3 regions of the Paenibacillus sp. GCM10027627 genome follow, and region 3 is predicted to be linked to each of the others. Evidence: a T-box and tRNA genes for the amino acid it is inferred to sense, from the RefSeq annotation. Region 3 holds a T-box; the other regions hold tRNA genes.
The links. The T-box of region 3 lies ahead of leuS (leucine--tRNA ligase). A T-box ahead of a tRNA ligase gene usually reads a tRNA of that ligase, here a tRNA-Leu.

Region 1 (5,290 bases), on a different contig from region 3:
AACATACGGAGTTTGATGACTTATACCCTTATATGATTGAACATCCGCAATTTTTCTGGTACAAACGTTACGTCGCTTGGTCCGAACTGCTCACCATTGTAAAATTGTGCGAAGAGCTATCTGCCGGATGGCAGGACGTCTTTACCGAAAAGCAAGCGGAATACATTGGAAAGCGCGTCATGTCTTCTCGTGTTTTGGATGAATGGTACGAGACAAATCGGGAGCATGTTGGAGGCTAATCGGCTTACATTCGATTATATGGGCATAGAAGAAGCCTCAATGAATCATGGAATGTGATCATTGAGGTTTTTTTGTATAATGGAGATTGGGACAATAAAAACAGAACGAAACTGCAAGGAGGTTTGGGCCGTAATGGTGACAGAGGAACAACTGGATCGTTTTCGCTTGTCGGGCGAAACGGTTAGAGTCGTGCGAGACGAGCTGGAGATCAATGACGTAGTCGGTATTGTCGTAGCTTGGGACGACGCTTCGGTCGTCATGCGCAAGCCGAGCAGGCGTGTCGTTAAGCTTAGCCGTACTTACCTTTATATGCCGGCTGCGGAAGAGCGGAAGCTTCCTCCGTCAGTCATCATTTCAATGGAGGAGTGACAGGATATGAAATGTCCAATTTGTAACGATGTGCGGATGAAAGCGGTTGTGAAGGACGGAGTCGAAATTGACTTGTGTCCGGAATGCAAGGGCGTATGGCTCGATAGAGGCGAACTGGAGAAGCTGCTGCAAGGGGTAAATGAAGTTCGTCAAGATTACGAGCGGATGGAACAGCACATGCAGCAAAATTCGGCTTTGTATGGCGGCGGGGCTCCTGCCTCCGGCACAGCATTTGGTCAAGCGCAGCCGTCCTCCGGCTACGGACAGCCGCCTTTTGGCAGCCAAGGATCGGGGCAGCAAGGTTATGGCAATCAAGGTTTTGGACAGCAGGGCCAAAGCAATCAGAGCTTCAGTCAGCCGGCACAGAATGGGCAAGCTTTCGGGCAGCCAAGCTATGGCCAGCCGCAGCAAGGCGGCTTTGGCGCTCCTCCGGCAAGCGGGCAAAACTATTCCCAGCCGCCTTCCGGATATAGCGGAAGCCAGTCGTCCAAGCCGGGCTATCCGCCCAACTATAATCAACCCGGCTACAACCAAAGCCATTCGCATTCGCAAAGCCACAATCAAGGCTATGGTTACAATAAACATCACAGCTCCTACAAGAAAAAGAAAACGGTTTTGGACATTTTCGGCGATTTATTCGAGTAAAGGTCGAATAAAGGAAAAAGCTCATTCGCAAAAGGCGATTTGCCTGCGGATGAGCTTTTTTCGTTCGGATGTTTTGGGCGAGAGAGGGGGCCGCTTAAGAGAACAGGCTGACGGCCCGTTTGCGCATGCCTTCCATCGGTCCCAGTTTGAATATGCCCAGCCATACGTTGGCGAACAGCAGTTGGACCATCGAGACGGCGATCCATACTCCAATAATTTGGATGGAATCCAGCTTTCCACCGAGACCGAGTCCCCAGCCGTAGAAAATAACGGTGCTCAGGATGTTTTGCAAGACGTAGCAGCTTAACGACATTTTGCCCGTTTGTTCCAGCCAGTTCCACAGTCTAAAATGCGGTTTCCATTCGAGGATGCGGGCAATGACAGCCAAATAGCCCATAGCGAGCAAAGGAGCAAACAGATAGCGTACAAATACGTCAAGCCCTGCAAGAGGAACAAAAGAAAGCAAAGTGAGCGGGAGCCCAAGTCCGATCCCCCATTTCATTAGCTTGCGGCGAATGCCACGCCCCTTTTCGTCATCGCCAAATGCCCCGTTTCTCATTAGCAGCACGCCGCACAGAAATAGCACAATGTTGAGCGGAAGGGCGAAAAACACTTCAAACCGCAGCACAAGGAAATTAGAAAGTCTAGCTTGAACCTGCTCGAACCAAGTTCCAGACGAATAAATGGCGCCAAAGTCGACTCCAGAGTCGTACGAAGCGTCTCCACCCGTATTGGCCAGCAAAAATATGCCCGCGAACAAGAGAGAAACAAGCAGCAGATGGATTCCTCCGACCCATTTGATCGTGCGGCGAATGGCCTTGTCACCCGCTCTTACAATAAACGCGACAATAATGGCCGCCAGCGCGTATCCCATCAAAATGTCGTATTCCATCACAAGCGTAAAGTGGATAAAGCCCTCCAGCATTAAAATAATCGATACCCATAAATAAGTGCCGGGCCACGGAGAGCCCTTTCGCAATGACTGCTGGTATTTCATTTCTAATCCAACACCGAACATGACCGACAGCAAGCCCAAAAATTTTCCGTTTACAAAAGTAAGGACTAGCGTTTGCAGGAATTTGTCCATCGATTCCCACCATTTGTTGACTTCGAACGCGACTACTTGGCTTGAATCCCCAATGTAAGCAAATATCCAGATGTTTGTACCGAGTGTGCCGAGAATTGCGAAGCCCCGTAAAATGTCCAACATACGAATACGGTTAACACTTCTCTCCATAATACTCTCTCCTTAGTATTTTCTCTCTTTTTTGGTACGTTGTATTAACAAAAACTAATTTAACACATTGTATTAAAAAAGACAATAGTCTATAATACAGCTATGCCAAAAATAGTTGATCACGAAAAACAACGCCAGCTCGTTGCTGAGGCTGCGCTTAGAGTTATTCAGAAGGGCGGACTCGATCAGGCGACCGTTCGCAATATTGCGGAGGAAGCCGGACTGTCGGTCGGTTCCATGCGTCATTATTTTTCCAGTCAGGCCGAGCTGTTCGGTTTTTGCATGAGGTTGTTTTTGAACCGGATTAACAAACGTGTGGAAGCGATGAACTACGACGGTCCTTTGCTGGATGTGCTGAAACATTTTATTTTGCAGTTTATGCCGGTGGACGAGGAACGTAGATTGGAAATGGAGGTTTGGTTTTCCTACAACATCAAGGTACTGCTTCATCCGGGTCTAAAGCCGTTAAGCGACGAAATGTACGATGGTTTGTTTAGAGCGGCGCAATTTGTGGTGGACATGCTGGATAGAAGGGGGCTGACAAAGTCCGGCCTTAATCTGGTAATGGAAACGGAGAAACTGTTTGCGCTTATTGACGGGCTTGCTCTTCATCATATTTTGCGTCCTGCGGATGTGACGGCCGCTTCAATAGAAGAAATCATCGCTCAACATTTGAAAGAGTTATGCGATCCGTCGAAGCTTTGAGTTATGGTGGAGCGCGACTGCTCCAAGCTGCGTTAGGGATAAGGGGAAGTGGGCACGGCGAGGCGATTCCCCCCTCGCGTCCTTTTTGAAAATAAAAGCATAAAAAAGAGGTTGCTCCGTCAGTCTAAAAGACTAAAGGAACAACCTCTTCTTTTGTTTGATGCGGTCGAGAGGACTCGAACCTCCACGGCTGTTACACCACTAGAACCTGAATCTAGCGCGTCTGCCAATTCCGCCACGACCGCAAATCAATTGTTGTGTCAACAAAAAATAATATATCACATGTTTCCATATTAGGTCAAGCTGAGTTTTGACGAAAGTGTAGGAGAAGTTTAATCGCTGCATCGTGCCCGTATAACGGATTAGATTTAATCCATCACTATTGCGTGGGAAATAAAGGATAGAAAAAGGCAGCTATGAAGATACTATCCCAATACTATTCTTAAACCGACAATGGAGGCCAAACGAATGAATACAAGAGACAACGGCGAATTAGAGAAAGGGAATGCCAAGCAACAACAATTGGACGCGTTCCGGGTTCCAAATGCCGGCGAGGCGTTGACGACCAATCAGGGGCTCAAGGTGGATGACGATGAGCATTCCTTAAAAGCAGGGGTTAGAGGCCCAACCATTATGGAAGATTTTCATTTCCGTGAAAAAATGACTCATTTCGATCACGAGCGAATTCCGGAGCGGGTTGTTCATGCGAGAGGATTTGGCGCTCACGGCGAGTTTCAATTATACGAATCGATGGCGGAATATACGAAGGCAAAATTTTTAACGGACACGTCGCTTGTCACGCCGGTATTTGTCCGATTTTCTACCGTGGCGGGCTCCCGCGGCTCAAGCGATACAGTACGCGACGTGCGGGGTTTTGCGGTCAAGTTTTATACAGAGGAAGGAAACTACGATTTGGTCGGCAACAATATGCCGGTATTTTTTATTCAGGATGCCGTCAAATTTCCTGACTTTATTCATGCTGTTAAGCCGGAGCCGCCAAACGAAATTCCGCAGGCATCTTCGGCGCATGATACGTTTTGGGATTTTGTTGGCGCAAATACAGAAAGCGCCCATATGATTATGTGGGTTATGTCGGGCCGGGCGCTGCCGCGAAGCTTCCGAATGATGGAGGGATTTGGCGTCCACACATTCCGTTTTATTAACGAAAAAGGGAAATCGCATTTTGTTAAATTCCATTGGAAGCCGAAGCTTGGCGTACATTCACTAGTTTGGGATGAAACGCAAAAGGTGGCGGGCAAAGACCCGGACTTTAACCGGCGCGACCTGTGGAATGCGATTGACCACGGAAATTACCCGGAGTATGAGCTTGGCGTGCAAATTTTGAAGGAAGAGGACGAGTTCAGCTTCGACTTTGACATTTTGGATGCGACCAAGCTGTGGCCCGAGGAGGTTGTTCCCGTTCGTATCATAGGCAAAATGACGCTGAACCGCAATACGGACAACTTTTTTGCGGAAACGGAGCAGGTTGCGTTCCACGTTGGCCACCTTGTGCCGGGGATCGATTTTACAAATGATCCGCTCCTGCAAGGAAGATTGTTTTCATATACCGATACGCAGCTGCTGCGCCTTGGGGGGCCGAACTTTACGGAAATTCCGATTAACCGGCCCATTGCTCCCGTTCATAACAACCAGCGCGACGGCATGCACCGGATGACGATCAATCCTGGACAAGTCAGCTATCATAAGAGCGGACTGGCGGGGAGCTATCCCGCTCCCGTATCCCAGCAGGAGGGCGCCTACCGCCATTACGAGGAGAAGGTCGAAGGCCGCAAAATTAAAGCAAGAAGCGCGAGCTTCGAGGATCATTTCAGCCAAGCGGCGATGTTCTGGCACAGCATGTCGGCGGCGGAGCAAAAGCAAATTGTCGACGCATTCCGGTTCGAGCTTGGCAAAGTGCTGTCTAAGGAAGTGCGGCAGCGGGTGGTCGATGTGTTCAGCCGGGTAGCGGAAGAGTTGGCCGAAGCGATTGCGGCCGGCATTGGGGCGACGGCAACGAAAGGGGTGGCGGCCCAGCCCAAGTTTCATTCTCCGGCTCTTAGCATGATGAATACCGTGAAGACGGCTGCCACTCGA
Region 2 (5,290 bases), on a different contig from region 3:
AACCGGCTTATTAGCGGCAAACCTCGCGCAAATAAGCATGGAGTCGCTTCCCTCCATGCCGGTTTGTTGCAATCCAAAACGATACCCTCATTCCATCCATACGGACGCATGCCTTGGTTGACTAAGCCCGCTTTATCTATTAAAAATGGCGATTATTCATCCCTTTTGCAAGCCATCTCATCCAAAAAAGAAATCCGTTACACCGTAGACAGCTTCGGCGGCACTTTGACCCAAGTTTGGTCGGTTGTCGGGTATGACAAATGGGATAGCGGCGAGCTGTTTCTAGCTCTGGATACCGATGAGGACAACGCCGATCGCCGCTATATCCCCATTGAGCTGCTGGTCGAAATGGGCCGGTTTTACCGTTGACGCGTTGTACGTCCTCTGCCTCTCCACCACATTAAAAAGCTTGCCGGTCCCCATCCAAACCAGCGCGTCAGCCAAGGCTCCCTTGCGGCTTTGGCCGACGTGCGCGCCTTCTTCCGAATTTCAGAAGGGGTTTCCATATATTGCACAAGCTGCTCCGTCATATATTTCACCAAATCGTTTCCTCCGGCCATTGCCGAACACCTCCGTTTTTTCTTGTGTACAATAAGCATTCCCCAATGTTTTTGCCTGTAACCATGCATGAGTTTTCCTCTAAACAGCCACGCTAACGGAAGCTGGCAGTTCGGCGAACAACTATTTTGCGGGAGGATGCGGTTATGGTTTTATTGAAACGATATGTGTTTGCATCCATGCTGGTTTTAGTGCTGTCGGCATCGACAGGCTCTGGCAATGCTTCGGAAGTGATGGCAGCGCCGACAATTGCGGCAGCTTCGCCCGCTATAGAGTCTTCGGCTTCAGGCATAAATCGACAAAGCGCACATGACCAGCAATTTGGGCAAAAGGGTTACTACGAAGAAGATCATAATTGGACGCTCCCTCATACAACCGTCATTATTGACGTAGGCCACGGCGGTATTGATGGTGGAGCAACGCATGGAACGATTTTGGAGAAAGATATCAATCTGGCCATTGCCGGAAAGCTTTATTTATTGCTTAGAAGCTACGGCATTCCGGCTGTTATGAACCGGACAGGCGATTATGCGCTTAGTGAAGAGAACAGATGGCATGCAACCAAATCGAGGCATCGCAAAGACTTGTCCCAGCGGGGCCAGCTTACCGAAGAAATCAATAGCGAGCTGCTCGTCAGCCTTCATGTGAACTGGGGTAAAAACAGCTCAAGAAGAGGGCCGCTTGTCCTTCATCAAAATACCGGAGAGAGCGCACTGCTGGCGCTCTGCTTGCAAGACGCCCTTAATCAGCAGCAGCATACGTTTGCGCTTCCGAGACTTGGAAATCCTTTTTATTTGCTGAGACGAGTTGATGAACCGTCCGTCATTGTGGAAATGGGTTTTATCAGCAACGAAAATGACCGGGCCATGTTGACCGACCCGGCCTCGCAAACCGAAATCGCCAGGGCGATTGCCTCAGGGATTCGGCAGTATAAATGGATCGCCCGCTGATGACCGCACCATATCGGACAGCTTGACGAAGCTCGCCACCGATTGCATCCCCGGTATCGATTGCTTCAGCACCGATGACGTCTTAAGTCCGGGCGGCCCGACATGGCCGATCGTAATACAGCTTTCGTGTTTTTCCAAATGTTTGCGCAATAGCCCCACTTGTTTGGAAATATGCTGTTCGGTGTACACATCGTCTAAAAATACATTGTTGTAAAGAGCCGGCACGCCAACTTCAGCCGACACCTCAGCAACTACTGAATGTGGAGTCGTCCGGCTGTCGAGATAAAACAAGCCGCGTTCTTTGCACACGGTCAACACGATCCGCATAATTCGGGAGTCCGCCGTTATTTTGGAGCCCATATGATTATTCATCCCTATAGCATGCGGGACGTTGTCGATGGCCGCTTCCACTCGCTTCCGAATTTCTTCGTCGCTCAGGTCGGCGGTCAGCGCTCCCGGCCCCAGCCATTTTTTCAAACCTTTATTCGGCTCCATTGGCATATGGACGATGACATCGTGACCGAGCCGATAAGCCGCCTCGGCATCCTCTTTTGTTGTTGGCATAAAGGGCATAACCGCCACGGTAAAGGGAACCGGCAGCTTAAGCATTTCCTCCGTTCCCGTCATTCCGTTGCCAAAATCGTCGATGACAATGGCAAGCGTGCGCCCCGAACCTTCGGCATGCGCCGCTATTGATCCAGCCAGCCAGAGAGCAATTGCAAACAAAACAAAGATGGCTGGTTTGAGTCGCATTTTACCATTCGTGAACTTAAACATAGCGTTGTTTTCACACCCATTTCCTAATGAAATCGAGGCTTTCCCTCTTGAATTCACAAGTACTATTCCCAAACAATGACAATATTATGAGGGTTAAATAGGCTGAAAATTAAAACTTTAACCGATCGTTTGACTTGGCGTCCCCAGCATGCTACTATAGGAAACGTCACTTCGATGTGCGGTCGTGGCGGAATTGGCAGACGCGCTAGATTCAGGTTCTAGTGGTGTAACAGCCGTGGAGGTTCGAGTCCTCTCGACCGCACCAACTTAACAAATATCAAGCTCTCGAATTTGTCCTTGCGACAGTTCGGGAGCTTTTTTGCATGTACCGTCATAGTATTGGTCCGTGAAATCCCCTTCCCTCTCTCCAAATTTGTGCATCCAGCAAGCCATAATCTCGATCCATTTTGTTATATTGCTCTTATATCTCCAAAATCGTGCATTCAGCAAACGACATTAATATACTTGAAATTATGAACGAGAAATTATCGCAGAATGGCTCCGCTTCATTAGGAAAGTGCATTCTTACGATCAACCTTACTAAAATTCAGTTAATTATAAAGGAGAATACGTGGAAAAATCGATCAGAGAACAATTACATGCACTCGCAGATGAAAATTATAAAACGTTTTCCGCGGCTTTAATTCCAAATATCGATAATATGCTTGGAGTTCGTTTACCCGTGCTTCGAAAGCTGGCAAAAGAGATAGCCAAAGACGATTGGCGTGCTTATCTGGATCCCTCTATCAATGATTATTTTGAGGAAGTCATGCTGCAGGGGATGATTATTGGTTATGTAAATACCGATGTCGAAGAGATATTGCACTATATAGAAAAATTTGTACCGCAAATTGATAATTGGTCCCTTTGTGACAGCTTTTGTGCCGGATTAAAATTTACTCGCTCAAATAAGCAGCGCGTGTGGGACTTTCTATTGCCTTACTTCGAAACAGAAAAGGAATACGATATACGCTTCGGTGTAGTGATGCTGCTTAATTATTATTTAGATGAAGCGTATTTGGATAAAGTTTTCCAACTATTAAATCGCATTCGTCATGAAGGCTATTATGCCAAAATGGCTGTCGCGTGGGCCATTTCAATCGCCTATACAAAATTTCCCGAACGAACACTAACGTTTTTGCATCACAACGATTTGGATGACATGACTTACAATAAAGCGTTGCAGAAAATGCTGGAATCCTATCGCGTCGACAAACATGCAAAAGAAATGATTCGAGCCATGAAACGTTAATGAAGCGGCTTTTGCAATCTTGCTGTTATGTTCTCAAAAAAACGCAGACACTTTTTGGCGGGATATACTGATAGATAGAGGTGAACGAACGTGACCCATCGTAACCATATAAATGAAGAGCTAGATTTGCCAATACTCCGCTCTAGAAAAAAACCGGAAGAGCCTGAAACGGCGACAGAGGAGCAATGGCAAGCCATTATTAACAACGACGCTTCTTACAACGGCAAATTTTTTTACGCAGTCAGGTCAACAGGGATTTTTTGCTATCCTTCATGCAAGTCCAGACCTCCAAAAAGGGAGCATGTTGGCACTTACAAATCAGCGGAGCAAGCCTTAACGAAATTTCGTCCTTGCAAACGATGCAAGCCTACCGGAACGCGCTTGCCTCATGAGGAATGGATCGCAACGGTGACGGAATACATCACTCGAAATTATCGCGATCATTTAAGTTTGGAACATCTCGCGGAAATAAGTCACGGCACACCTTATCATCTTCATCGGACGTTCAAGAAGGTGGCAGGGGTAACGCCAACTGTGTTTATTCAACATGTACGGATCAATCACGCTAAACAAATTTTGATTGAAACGGAGAAATCGATACCAGAAGTGGGGGAACTCGTTGGTTTGAATAATGCGCCCTATTTCATTACGTTATTCAAAAAAATGACAGGCACTACACCGGAAGGCTATCGCCAATGGCACAAACAAATGACAATGGAGGCTGTTGAACATGTCAAATCGCAATCAGAGGAGTGAACGGGACACCCGTTTGCTCAAGGAGAATGGAACATGTCTATGACCCAATTGGATTGGCAAGCCTTGCATCAGTCGCTTGATGAAAATGGCTATGCGAAGCTGCCCCGGTTGATCGATCCCGATGTATGTTCATCACTTATAGCCGGTTACGAAGACGATCAGCTTTATCGCAGCACGATCGATATGAAACGGTATGGATTCGGGATTGGGGAATACAAGTATTTCAATGCTCCGCTTCCCGCCTCGATTGGGCAAATGCGTGATCAATTATATCCCGAGCTTGCCAAAGCAGCCAATCGGTGGTTAGAACAATGGGGGCAACCATCCAAATATCCGGAATCCTTATCTGATTTTTTGCTTCAATGTCATCAGGCAGGTCAAACTCGTTCTACGCCTTTAATCCTAAAGTATGGCTCGGACGGTTACAATTGTTTGCACCGGGATCTCTATGGGGACATTTATTTCCCTTTCCAAGTCGTGTTTACACTGAATCAACGAGAAAAGGATTATACTGGCGGCGAATTTCTGCTCGTCGAGCAAAAACCGCGTGCTCAAAGCAGAGGCCATGTCATCGCTTTGAATCAAGGAGAAGGACTTATCTTTCCAACCCAACATCGTCCCGTTCAAGGCGCAAGAGGGTATTATCGGACAACGCTTAGACATGGTGTTGGCACCGTTCACTCCGGCAACAGATATAGCCTGGGCATTATTTTCCACGATGCTAATTAGCCCAAAATTCGAAAAACATAAGAAGCGACGAAAGCGCAAGTTCTAACCGTAGCCATTGCAATAACAATAAATAGACACTTAAAAAGAAGAGTCTATGAGATAATTAAAAATAAGAGTTTGTCCCAAAAATCATTTTTTGGTTTTTCTATTCCCTCGTGTCCTATTTAAAGAAGCCTTCAAACCTATAGAGGTGGTTTGAAGGCTTTTTGGCTCTAAATTTGGGATTAGCTCGTCACTTGGTACCCCTTGCAAATTCCTCTTTTGGGTG
Region 3 (5,290 bases):
CAGAAAACGGGCGGGACATGGCTACTCGTTTTAAGCATTATATTTGTAGCATTAATTTTAAGAGCTCCCATTACGTCCGTAGGACCAATCGTGGAGCAAATTCAATTGACATACGGCTTGTCGGGCGGTATGACGGGGCTGCTGACCACATTGCCGCTTCTGGCGTTTGCTTTCTTTTCGCCGCTTGCACCGAAGCTGGCCTCCTGGATCGGCATGGAGCGCTCGCTGCTTGCCGCGTCGTTCATGCTCGCGATCGCCATTTTGATCCGCTCGCTCCCATCCGTTTATGCCTTGTTTCTTGGCACGGCTTGGCTAGGCGCAGCTATTGCCGTCGCCAATGTTTTGCTACCAAGCCTTGTGAAGCGGGATTATGGCGACAGAGTGGGGCTGATGACCGGAGTGTATACCGTATCCATGAACTTAGGCGCCGCCGTCAGCTCCGGTATTAGCGTGCCGTTGACGGAACAAGCGGGGCTTGGCTGGGAAACGACACTTGCGATATCGTCCATCGCCGCCTTTATCGCCGCTGCGGCATGGTTGCCTCTTGCGAGGGCAAGTCGCAAAGGGAACGAAAATGGCAAAGTTCTCGCAGTGGGCAGCAGCGTCGACGTCAACGTATGGCGTTCTCCGCTTGCTTGGGCGGTATCTTTATATCTTGGATTGCAATCGTTTTGCTTTTACGTAAACGTAACCTGGATTCCGCTTGTGCTCGCTGACAAAGGGTTAACTTCGGCCGAAGCGGGCTGGATGCTTTCGCTTATGCAAATCGTCAGTATGCTTTCGACGTTTATTGTGCCAATATTGGCTGGGAAAAGCCGGAACCAGATTATGCTGGCTCTCTCTATTGCCGTTCTTTTTGTTGTAGGTTATGTCCTGCTGTGGTTTGGAGGGGAACCGCTCATTCCCATTACGATGGCAGTGCTTGGCCTGGGGGTCGGCGGCGGTTTTGGACTTGCGGTCATGTTTTTTGCGCTTCGCACAACGACGAGCGGGGAGGCTGCCAAGCTGTCAGGAATGGCCCAATCCGTTGGCTACTTGCTTGCTGCTTCGGGGCCGCTTTTACTTGGCCTACTGCACGATTCCACGGAAAGTTGGGATTTGCCGATGGCGGTTATGCTGGCTGTTTCCGCAGCCTACGCCTTGTTTGGAATCGCTGCCGGCAAAAATCGAAAAATTCAAAAAAGCTAAGTTTTCAGTCTTGTCTAACGAGCCGTTGATTCGCTTGACACTTTTCATGCCAAACTTATATAATCGATAGTAACTGTTTTTAATATGAAAGCGTTGATGAGGAACAGTACTTGCGTAATCAAGGTCAAGAGAGCCGGCGGTAGGTGAAAGCCGGACCTGATGCGCTCGGAAGCTCGCCTCGGAGCTGTGCGAGAAATGATCCCCGTATCGTTTGGGAGATTTCAGCCGCATCGTATCGTTCGCGTTAAGAACGTCAAGTGGGCGCAGGCAGAGCATGCCAGTCGCCAACTAGGGTGGTACCACGGGAGATTTCCTCTCGTCCCTAGCGTTAATCCGCTGGGGGCGGGAGGTTTTATTTGTTTACGACGATTAGGAGGAAAAGGGATGAGTCAAGAACAACAACGATCCGGCTACAATCCGCTGGAAATCGAGCCAAAGTGGCAAAAGTACTGGGACGAGAACAAAACGTTCCAAACAAAGGAAGAACCGGGCAAACAGAAATTTTACGCGCTTGACATGTTTCCATATCCGTCGGGAGCCGGCCTACACGTAGGCCATCCGGAAGGCTACACGGCAACTGATATCGTATCTCGCTTCAAACGGATGAAAGGCTACAACGTGCTGCATCCGATGGGCTGGGATGCGTTCGGACTGCCGGCGGAGCAGCACGCTCTTGACACGGGACAGCATCCGAGAGACATTACGTTTAAAAATATTGACAACTTCCGCCGCCAAATTAAATCTCTTGGTTTCTCTTATGATTGGGACCGTGAATTCAGCACGACTGATCCTGACTACTATAAGTGGACCCAGTGGATTTTCATCCAGCTTTACAATCGAGGACTCGCTTACGTGGCTGAAGTTCCGGTCAACTGGTGTCCAGCGCTTGGAACGGTACTGGCAAACGAAGAAGTCATTGACGGATTGAGCGAGCGCGGCGGGCATCCCGTCATCCGCAAGCCGATGCGCCAATGGATTTTGAAAATTACGGAATATGCGGACCGCCTGTTGGACGATTTGGAGGAGCTCGACTGGTCGGAAAGCATTAAAGATATGCAGCGCAACTGGATCGGAAAGTCGACCGGGGCGGAAGTGGTCTTTGCCATCGAAGGACACGATGCGGCGTTGGAAGTATTTACGACACGTCCAGACACGCTATTCGGCGCCACTTATTGCGTGCTTGCGCCAGAGCATGAGCTGGTAGCAGCCATTACGACAGCAGAACAGAAGGAAGCGATAGCTGCTTACCAAGACGCTGCCGCCCGCAAAAGCGATTTGGAGCGGACGGATCTGGCCAAGGAGAAAACGGGCGTTTTCACTGGCGCCTATGCCATTAATCCGGTAAGCGGCGCAAGAGCGCCGATTTGGATTGCAGATTACGTTCTTGCCGGATACGGCACAGGCGCGATTATGGCCGTTCCGGGCCATGACTCGAGAGACTGGGAATTTGCGAAGCAATTCGATTTGCCGATTATTGAAGTGGTGCAAGGCGGAGATGTGACGAAAGAAGCGTTCACCGGCGATGGACCGCATGTCAACTCCGATTTCCTGAACGGACTTAACAATGACGAGGCGATTGGAGCGATGATCGAGCGTTTGACGGAAACGGGCAAAGGCAAAGCGAAGGTGACTTACCGTCTCCGCGACTGGCTGTTCAGCCGTCAACGCTACTGGGGAGAGCCGATTCCGATTCTTCATCTGGAAGACGGCAGCATGAAGCCGGTTCCGGAAGACCAGCTGCCGCTGCTGCTGCCGGATGTGGACGCCATTAAGCCGTCTGGCACGGGGGAATCGCCGCTTGCAAACGTAACGGATTGGGTAAACACGGTCGATCCTGAAACGGGGATGAAGGCTCGTCGCGAAACGAACACCATGCCTCAATGGGCGGGAAGCTGCTGGTACTACCTTCGCTTTATCGATCCGAAAAACGAAAACGAAATTTGCTCGCCCGAGAAGCAAAAGGAATGGCTGCCGGTCGACCTTTATATCGGCGGCGCGGAGCATGCGGTATTGCATCTTCTTTACGCGCGGTTCTGGCACAAGGTGCTTTATGATATCGGCGTAGTTCATACAAAAGAGCCATTCCATAAGCTGGTCAACCAAGGCATGATTTTGGGCACAAACAACGAAAAAATGTCCAAATCGCGCGGCAATGTCATCAATCCCGATGATATTGTAGGCGAGTTCGGAGCGGATACGCTGCGGATGTACGAGATGTTTATGGGGCCGCTTGAAGCGACGAAGCCTTGGAATACAAACGGCGTGGAAGGCACTTACCGTTTCCTGTCGCGGGTATGGCGTTTGTTTGTTAACGAAGACGGCACAGTCAGCACGAAAATTAGCGACGGCGACACGACGGATGCGTTTAAGCGGACGTGGCACCGTTCCGTCAAAAAAATTACGGACGACTACGAAAATCTTCGTTTCAATACCGTTATTAGCCAGCTGATGATTTTTGTAAACGAGGCGTACAAAACGGATTCGCTGCCGCGCGAGGCGATGATCCAATTTTTACAAATGCTTTCGCCAATTGCTCCTCATATCACCGAAGAGCTTTGGGAGAAGCTGGGTCAAGACGGCACGATCACTTACGCCGCATGGCCGCAGTACGAAGAAGCTTGGACGGTCGATCAAGAGGTAGAAATCGTCGTTCAAGTAAACGGGAAAATCGTGGAGCGAGTGTCTATCGCAGCGGACATGGACGAAGCGGACATGGAGTCGCTTGCGAAAGATATGGATAAAGTGCAGGAGCTGATCTCCGGCAAAACGATACGCAAGGTTGTCGCTGTTAAAGGCAAACTTGTCAATATAGTCGCGAACTAACCTTCGAAAGCGAAGAGGTGAGCGGGCTTTAGCTGAAGAACAGCTATTGTCCGTTCACCTCTTCGCCGCAGAAGGCGGTTGTTACCTTAAGCAAGTCTTCCTTATATTTGGCGTGAGTCGCTCGAATGACCCCGTTAAAAACGCCGTCAGTCTCTCTCCTTAGCAAACCTAGCGCTTGCGCGGTAATTCCGCCGGGCACGGCCACTCGCTCTTGAATATCTTCAGGCGTCATTCTTCCTTCGGTTAACAGCAGTCCCGTACCAAGCAGCATATTGCTGGCGATCCGCACGGCTTCATCGCGGGAAATGCCCGTCTCCTCTACAGCGGCATCTACAAATTGCTGAAGCAAAAAAGCGATGAAAGCGGGTCCGCAGCTTGACAGGTCGGAGACGATTCGAGTATAGCTTTCGTCGATTCTAAGCGGTTCGCTAATATGAGTAAAGAGGTCTTCCAGCTTCGTTTTATCCTTTTCGGTCATCCTATCGCCATAGATGCATAAGGAGGCGCCGCTCCATACCCGGTTGGTTATGCTTGGAATCACTTTGGCGATCTTGCAATGCAGCTCCGTCTCCAAATGGGAGACGAGTACGGGACTTGTAATGGATACAATAATTTGATTCGGCCCAACAAACGGTTTTATATCATCTACAACTCGTTTAAATTCATGAGGCTTTATGCAAAGGAACACAATATGGCAGCCCGATGCGACCTCTGCGTTCGCATATTCGGCTCTCATGCCGGGGAAGCGGTCAGCTAGCGCTTGCGCTTTGGCGTAGGTTCGATTGCTGATGGCGATGTCTGACGGCGCCAGTGCGCCGGAAGCGACGAATGCTTCAATTAACAGACTTCCCATCGAGCCTGTGCCGATAAAGCCTACATTCATGCTAAGCCCTCCTATACCCACTTACACGTATTGTGTGTTCTTGTATCCTATTCCTCCAAACTTGTTTAATATGTCACGAATTGCCAATTTATTTGTAGAAAGAGGTGATGCTGATGTCGTTGCGCCTCGCAAGGCGAAATCGGCAAGGAGGCAAGTGGACGGCTGCGATTTGTTTGGCAGGCGCCGCTTTGCTTATGGTAGCAGCTTTTGTGAACAACAAGCCGAATGAAGAGGCGGGATGGATTCCGCTTAACGAAGCGGTGGAAGCATCGCTTAGCCAGGGGGATGCAGAGACGGGGACAGGCGGCGCGCGAAATAGTGCCCCTTCCAAAAATGCTTTCAAAGAAGAAGCGAGTAATGATTCCAAAGTCGAAGAGAGTAATGATTCCAAAGGAA

Region 1: it has a tRNA-Leu gene. The T-box ahead of leuS (leucine--tRNA ligase) is inferred to sense a tRNA for this amino acid. The anticodon was not compared.
Region 2: it has a tRNA-Leu gene. The T-box ahead of leuS (leucine--tRNA ligase) is inferred to sense a tRNA for this amino acid. The anticodon was not compared.

The regions. Positions count from the first base shown of each region.
Region 1 covers NZ_JBHTHB010000002.1:203,131-208,420, reverse strand. Annotated here, with positions in the region: gene ACFQZE_RS08990 (hypothetical protein) at 1-239, shown strand, start outside; gene ACFQZE_RS08985 (hypothetical protein) at 373-609, shown strand; gene ACFQZE_RS08980 (TFIIB-type zinc ribbon-containing protein) at 616-1,254, shown strand; gene ACFQZE_RS08975 (DUF418 domain-containing protein) at 1,349-2,491, opposite strand; gene ACFQZE_RS08970 (TetR/AcrR family transcriptional regulator) at 2,594-3,196, shown strand; tRNA gene ACFQZE_RS08965 (tRNA-Leu) at 3,358-3,441, opposite strand; gene ACFQZE_RS08960 (catalase) at 3,665-5,290, shown strand, end outside.
Region 2 covers NZ_JBHTHB010000002.1:196,095-201,384, forward strand. Annotated here, with positions in the region: gene ACFQZE_RS08915 (hypothetical protein) at 1-369, shown strand, start outside; gene ACFQZE_RS08920 (YqzE family protein) at 360-560, opposite strand; gene ACFQZE_RS08925 (N-acetylmuramoyl-L-alanine amidase family protein) at 705-1,508, shown strand; gene ACFQZE_RS08930 (divergent polysaccharide deacetylase family protein) at 1,473-2,285, opposite strand; tRNA gene ACFQZE_RS08935 (tRNA-Leu) at 2,464-2,550, shown strand; gene ACFQZE_RS08940 (DNA alkylation repair protein) at 2,857-3,537, shown strand; gene ACFQZE_RS08945 (bifunctional transcriptional activator/DNA repair enzyme AdaA) at 3,664-4,293, shown strand; gene ACFQZE_RS08950 (2OG-Fe(II) oxygenase) at 4,327-5,022, shown strand.
Region 3 covers NZ_JBHTHB010000001.1:386,840-392,129, forward strand. Annotated here, with positions in the region: gene ACFQZE_RS01695 (CynX/NimT family MFS transporter) at 1-1,188, shown strand, start outside; T-box leader at 1,273-1,515, shown strand; gene leuS (leucine--tRNA ligase) at 1,573-4,011, shown strand; gene comER (late competence protein ComER) at 4,055-4,894, opposite strand; gene ACFQZE_RS01710 (ComEA family DNA-binding protein) at 5,008-5,290, shown strand, end outside.